DNA from 2 places in the Georgenia sunbinii genome. Region 2 is predicted to be linked to the other one. Evidence: riboswitches for the same ligand, from Rfam matches in the RefSeq annotation. Region 2 holds a riboswitch; the other holds the start of a gene.

Region 1 (3,389 bases), on a different contig from region 2:
CACCAGTTCGGGGTCCCGGTCCCGGTACTCGGCGACGGGCGGGCGCTGCTGCTCGGGGAGCTCACCGACACCGCCGGCGGCACCCGCGACCTCCACCTCAAGGGCTCCGGCCCCACGCCCTTCGCCCGCGGTGGCGACGGGTTCGCCGCCGTCGGCCCCATGCTGCGCGAGTACATCGTGAGCGAGGCGCTGCACGCACTGGGCGTCCCCACCACTCGCTCGCTCGCCGTCGTCGCCACCGGCCGGCCGGTCTACCGCGAGACCACGCTGCCCGGCGCGGTGCTCGCCCGGGTGGCGAGCAGCCACCTGCGAGTGGGCAGCTTCCAGTACGCCCGCGCCACCGGCGACGCCGACCTCCTGCGGCGGCTGGCCGACCACGCCATCGCCCGGCACCACCCGGCCGCCGCCGACGCCGCCAACCCCGTTCTCGCGCTCTACGAGGCGGTGCTCGACGCGCAGGCACGGCTCATCGCGCAGTGGATGCTCGTCGGCTTCGTGCACGGAGTGATGAACACCGACAACACCACCATCTCTGGCGAGACCATCGACTACGGCCCGTGCGCGTTCCTCGACACCTTCGACCCGGCCACCGTCTTCAGCTCCATCGACATCCAGGGCCGTTACTCCTACGGCAACCAGCCCCTAGTCGCGCAGTGGAACCTCGCGCGGCTCGCCGAAGCCCTCCTGCCGCTCATCGACGAGGACGAGGACGACGCCGCCGCGCTCGTCACCGCCTCGCTGCAGACCTTCCCCCACCGGTACTCCGCCGCGTGGACGGCCGGCATGCGGCGCAAGCTCGGGCTCCAGACCAGCAATGACGAAGCGACCAACGACGAGACCACCGACGACGACGCGGCCGCCGTCGTCTCGGACCTCGCCCCGCTCCTCACCGAGACCCGTCCCGACCACATCACCTTCTTCCGCCGGCTCGCGTCTGCCGCCCGCGGTGACACCGCCCCGGTGCTTGAGCTCACCGGTGACGCGCCCGGCGTCACCGACTGGCTGGACCGCTGGCGCCGGCTGCAGCCCGACGCCGCGCAGATGGACGCCGTCAACCCGGTGTACATCCCGCGCAACCACCTCGTCGAGGAGGCCCTGGACGCCGCCACCGCGGGCGACCTCGAGCCGGTCGACCGGCTGCTCGACGCGGTGACCCGCCCCTACGACGTGCGCCCGGGCCTCGTCCGCTACGCCGAGCCGGGCCCGGCCGCCGCCAGCCCGTACGTCACGTACTGCGGCACCTGAGATGCCGGCCGGTTGGACATCCCCGGGCCGCCTGTCTACGGTCGTGCCAACCCCCGGGGAGCGCCAGCGGCGCTGAGAGTGCGGAGAATCCGCAGACCCGTCAACCTGATCCGGTTCGTACCGGCGTAGGGAGTAGGGCGTCTGCCGGCCAACCCGTCGGCGGGGCTTGAAGTACCCGTGGGCCGGAGAGGTCCCATGAGCACCATCGACCAGCCCGCCGCGACCGGCGAGGTCGCACCGCGCCAGCTCGGCATCGGCATGCGGTTCAGCATCCACCCCCACTGCGACGACTTCGTCGACGTCATCCTCGGCGCGCTCGGCGACGTCGAGCGCGCCGGGCTCACCGCCGGCCTCGACGTGGTGACCGACGACGTCAGCACCTACGTCACCGCCCGTGACGCACCGGCCGAGCAGCAGCTCGCCCGCTACCTCGCGGGCGTCATCGCCGCGGCGTCCCGTCGCAGCGGCGGTGGGCACGTCGTCGCCCACGCGATGTTCTCCCGCGGCTGCCCGGGAGAGGTCAGCTGCGACCTCGCGGTCACCGGGCTGCCCGGCGCGACCCCCGTCGACCTCCCCGCCACCGGCGTCCCGGCCGCCGCCCACTGGTCGCTGTACCCGCTGCTGGACAGCGGCTCGGACCACGGCGATCACCTGCCGATCATCGAGGCGGCGATCGCCCGGGCCAAGGAGCGCGGCACGGTGGCCAGCACGCACTACGCGACGCGGCTCAGCGGCGACGTCGCCGACGTGCTCGCCACCGCCGTCGACGCCTGGGCCGAGGTCGGCGCCCGGGTGCCGCACGTCGTCACCCACCTCACCGTCTCGGTCGGCTCCCCGACGACCGTGCCGCAGCCGTGAGCGCGCGCCGCTCGTCCTGGCAGCTGAAGGACCTCATGCTCATGGTGGTCATGGGCGTGGTCTTCGGCTTCGTCTACTGGGTGCTGGTCCAGGCGTGGAACGGGCTGGCGATCGCCATGGGTCCGGCCGGGGACCTCGCCCAGCACGTGCTGTTCGGCGGCTGGCTGCTCGTCGCGCCGATCGTCATCGCCATCGTCCGACGGCCGTTCGCCGGCGTCATCGCCGAGGTGCTCGCCTCGGTGGTGGAGTTCGTCTTCCTCGGCTCACCGGTGGGGCCGACGCTGATGATCGCCGCCGCGATCCAAGGGCTCGGCTGCGAGCTGCCGTTCCTCCTCACCCGCTACCGGCGGTTCGGCTGGGGCGTGTTCGCCGTCGCCGGGCTGCTCGGTGCCGCCCTGGTGTTCTTCTACTCGGCGTTCCGGGCCGGCTGGTACGGGCAGGACATCTTCGCCCTCCGGCTGGTGATGCAGCTGGTCTCCGGCGTGGTGCTCGGCGGGCTGCTCGCCAAGGTCATCGTCGACGCGCTGGCGCGGACCGGCGTCGTCGACAACTTCGCCATCGGCCACAGCCTCGCCGGAGCCGGCCGTGGCTGACGGCGTGGCTGACGTCGTGCTCGACGGCGTGTCGATCCGGTTCCCTCGCCGCGCCGAGCCGGTGCTGCGCGGCGTCGATCTCCGCACCGCGCCCGGTGAGGAGGTCCTCGTCCTCGGCGCCTCGGGCTCGGGGAAGTCCACCGTGCTGCACACCATCTCCGGGGTGGTGCCGCACTCGGTGACCGCCGATCTCCGGGGTACCGTGACGGTCGCCGGCACCCGGACCACCGACACCACGGTGGTCGATCTCTCCCGGCGCGTCGGCGTGCTGCCGCAGGACCCGTCGGCCGCGGTGTGCCTTCCCGACGTCGAGCAGGAGCTCGCGCTGCCGCTGGAGAACCGCGCGGTCGACCCTGCCGCGATCGGCCCGGCGATCGACGCAGCGCTCGAGGTCGTCGGCGCGGCGCACCTGCGCCACCGGGCGACCGCCGAGCTCTCCGGCGGGGAGTCGCAGCGGGTCGCGCTCGCCGCGGCGCTCGTCGGGCAGCCTTCGGTGCTGCTGCTGGACGAGCCGACCTCGATGCTCGACCCCGACGGCGTCGCGGACGTCCGCCGTGCGCTCAGCGCCGCCGTCGCCCGGCACCGTCCCGCGGTGGTGCTCGTCGAGCACCGGCTCGACGACCTCGCCGGTGCGGCCGGGATCGCCGGGCTGCCGGCGCGCGCCGTCGTGCTGGGCGAGCGGGGCGAGGTGCT
Region 2 (3,389 bases):
GATGAGCGTCATCTACACGCTGTGCTTCGTCCTGCTGCTCATCGCGGCGATCCTCGCGCTCGTCCGCCTCGAGCGCGGCCCGAGCATGTTCGACCGCATCTTCGCCCTCGACCTGATCACCGCGACCGTCCTCGGCACCATCGCGGTGATGGCCGCGATCACGCGCCGCGCCGACCTCATCCCGGTGCTCATCGTCCTCACCCTCGTCGGCTTCGTCGGCTCGGTGTCGATCGCACGGTTCGCGGTGCTCGAGTCCGCCGACGAGGCGCGGATCCTCACCAAGGACGAGCTGCGGCAGATCCTCGCCGAGCGCGAGGCGGCGGCTGACGATGACGATGACGATGACGATGACGATGACGACGCGCCGGCGGTGCACGACGTGGACGAGGACGGCGTCGTCATCGCGGTGCTGGACCCCGCCAAGGACCCGGGGGTGTCCGGCCCGCGGCAGCGGGGCCGGGTGGCCGACGCCGACGAACGAGGTGGTGAGCGATGACCGCGGTTGAGGTCGCCGACCTCGTCGGCGCCGTCTTCCTGCTGCTGGGCTCGATGCTCGCGGTCGTCGCGGGTCTCGGCGCGCTGCGGCTGCCGGACCTGGTGTCACGGATGCACGCGGCGACCAAGCCGCAGGTCTTCGGCCTCATGCTGCTGATGACCGGGCTGGCGCTGACGCTGCGCAGCCTGGCGATGACCTTTGCGCTCGTGCTCGTGGTCGCGTTCCAGCTGGTCACCGCACCCATCTCGGCGCACATGCTCAGCCGGGCCGGCTACCGGACCGGCAAGGTGGATGCTGAGCTCATGGTGGTCGACGAGCTCACCGAGGACCTCGAGCGGGCCGACAAGCTCGACGAGCTCGACCGGCTCGAGGCCGAACGTGCCGAGCAGGAGGCCGAGCGCCGGGAGCGCGCGGAGCGCACCGACCCGGAGTCCGCTGCCCGGGAGCCGGGCGACGAGGACGACGGGACGCGCTGACCACGGTCAGTCAGCGCGGCACCGCGACCGTCAGGGCTTCTGCTCGATCGGACCGCCGTACCACTTGGCCGCGCCGGCCTGGGCGAGCTGCCGGCTGATCCCGATGATCGCGCCGCTGACGGCGGCGAAGATGACGATCTCGACGAGGCTGATGGACGGGTCGTTCGGGTCGTCGCCCGGAGGCTCGTGACCGGTGACGGCCTTCCAGCCGATGTCGAGCACCTTGTTGGCGACCAGCCCGGCAACAACTGCCGAGCCGGCACTGACGATCTTCCAGCCGATGTCCATGCTTCTCCGTCCGCGTGCGTGAATGACTCGCCCCAAACTATCGGCCACCGCCCCCCGGCGCACCACCCACCCCCCTCTCAGCCCTCTCTCAGCCCCCTCACCCACCCCCTCTCGCCGACAGCGGGATTGTCCACGCGCCGCCTGCCTCGAGCCGGGCCGCACTCGCGCGGCCCCGGGGTTAGGATGGCCTGGAACGACAGGGGAGCACCGAGAGGTGCTGAGAGTGCGGCAGACCGCAGACCCTCGAACCTGCCCGGCTAGCACCGGCGAAGGAAGTCGGGATTCTCTCCCCGTGCCCCACCGACCACCGGTGGGCGCGGCCCCTCCTTGATCCTGAGGAGGACACCGAATGATGACCAACCACCACCACCCGAGCGGCCGGACTGCCGGCAGCCGGCGGCTGCTCGGCGCCACCGCCACCGCCACCGCTGCCGCGCTGCTGGTCGCCGGCGGCTGCAGCGTCCTCGGCAGCGGGGACGGCGGGTCGAGCAACGACCCTGCCACCGACGGCGGCTCGGCCACCGACTCCGGTGGCGAGCTCACCGTCGTGACCCACGACTCGTTCAACCTCAGCGAGGGGCTGATCGCCTCGTTCGAGGAAGCCACCGGCTACCGGGTCACCCAGGTGGCGCCGGGCGACGGCGGTGCGCTGGTCAACCAGCTCATCCTCACCGCCGACAACCCGCTGGGTGACGTCGTCTACGGCATCGACAACTCCTTCGCCGCCCGGGCGCTGGACGCCGGCGTGCTCGCGCCCTACGAGCCGGCCGGCGCGCCGGCCGAGGGCTATGAGGGCGCTCTCACCGCGATCGACTTCGGTGACGTCTGCATCAACATCGACCACGAGTGGTTCGCCGACCATGGCATCGAGGAGCCGGCGACCCTCGAGGACCTCACCGACCCCCAGTACGCCGACCTGCTCGTCGTCACCAACCCCGCGACCTCCTCGCCCGGCCTGTCCTTCCTGCTCGCCACCGTCGGTGCCTTCGGGGACGACGGCTGGCAGCAGTACTGGCAGGACCTGACCGCCAACGGCGTGCGGGTCACCGAGGGCTGGTCCGACGCCTACTACGTCGACTTCTCCGGCTCCGAGGGTGCCGGGCCCCGGCCGCTCGTGCTGTCCTACTCCTCCTCACCGGCCGCGGAAGAGCCCGGCCGCACCGGTGCGCTGCTCGACACCTGCTTCCGGCAGACGGAGTACGCCGGGGTCCTCGCCGGCGCGCAGAACCCTGAGGGGGCGGAGGCGTTCATCGACTTCCTCCTCTCGCCCGAGGTGCAGGAGGACATCCCCGGCCAGATGTACATGTACCCCGCCGACCCGGACGCCACCCTGCCCGTGGAGTGGGCTGAGCACGCTCCGGTGAGCGAGAACCCGCACGGGGTCGACCCCGCGGACATCGCCGCCGGGCGCGACGAGTGGATCCGGACGTGGACCGAGATCGTCATCGGCTGATGACCCGAGTCCTGGCCGAGGCGGACCCGGCGGCGTCGGCCGCCCGCCCGGCACCGGTCGACGGCGGCGCGCGGTGGGCGCCGCGCCGCCGTCGCCCGTCGGTGACGGCGGCGCTCGGCTGGTCGTTGGCCGCCGGGTTGCCGCTGGCCTTCCTCGGGGTGTTCTTCCTGTGGCCGGTGCTGACGATGGCCGGCCGCGGCCTGGTCGACGGCGGGGCGCTGGACCTCACCGGCGCCGCCGAGGTGCTGTCGCGACCCCGGACCTGGCGCATCCTCGGCACCACGGTGGCGCAGTCCGTCGCCGGCACCGTGGTGTCGCTGCTGCTCGGGCTGCCCGGCGCGTACGTGCTCTACCGGCGCCGGTTCCGCGGCCGGCGCGTGCTGCGCGGCTTCATCACGGTGCCGTTCGTGCTGCCGACCGTCGTCGTCGGAGTGGCGTTCCGATCACTGCTCGTCGAGACCGGACCGCTCGGCTTCCTCGGCCTCGACGGCAGCTTCGCCGCGATCGTCGCCGCGCTGGTGTTCTTCAACTACTCCGTGGTGGTACGGACCGTCGGCGGGATGTGGGAACGGCTCGACCCCCGTGCCGAGGAGGCAGCCCGCAGCCTGGGCGCGTCGCCGTGGACCGCGTTCCGTACCGTCACGCTGCCGGCGCTGGCGCCGGCGATCGCCTCGGC

Evidence for each region. A riboswitch is a leader RNA that binds a small molecule or an ion and turns the genes downstream of it on or off. The one in region 2 is predicted to bind thiamine pyrophosphate.
Region 1: it holds a riboswitch for thiamine pyrophosphate, as region 2 does, so the genes downstream of both, V2J52_RS00490 (YkoF family thiamine/hydroxymethylpyrimidine-binding protein) here and V2J52_RS05810 (thiamine ABC transporter substrate-binding protein) in region 2, are expected to answer to the same signal.

What each region holds. Positions count from the first base shown of each region.
Region 1 is NZ_JAZGOL010000001.1:99,957-103,345, reverse strand. Features, by position in the region: gene V2J52_RS00495 (protein adenylyltransferase SelO) at 1-1,245, shown strand, start outside; TPP riboswitch at 1,290-1,396, shown strand; gene V2J52_RS00490 (YkoF family thiamine/hydroxymethylpyrimidine-binding protein) at 1,441-2,103, shown strand; gene V2J52_RS00485 (ECF transporter S component) at 2,100-2,696, shown strand; gene V2J52_RS00480 (ABC transporter ATP-binding protein) at 2,689-3,389, shown strand, end outside.
Region 2 is NZ_JAZGOL010000002.1:316,562-319,950, forward strand. Features, by position in the region: gene V2J52_RS05790 (Na+/H+ antiporter subunit E) at 1-5, shown strand, start outside; gene V2J52_RS05795 (MrpF/PhaF family protein) at 2-496, shown strand; gene mnhG (monovalent cation/H(+) antiporter subunit G) at 493-972, shown strand; gene V2J52_RS05805 (DUF4235 domain-containing protein) at 1,003-1,260, opposite strand; TPP riboswitch at 1,449-1,552, shown strand; gene V2J52_RS05810 (thiamine ABC transporter substrate-binding protein) at 1,613-2,713, shown strand; gene V2J52_RS05815 (ABC transporter permease) at 2,713-3,389, shown strand, end outside.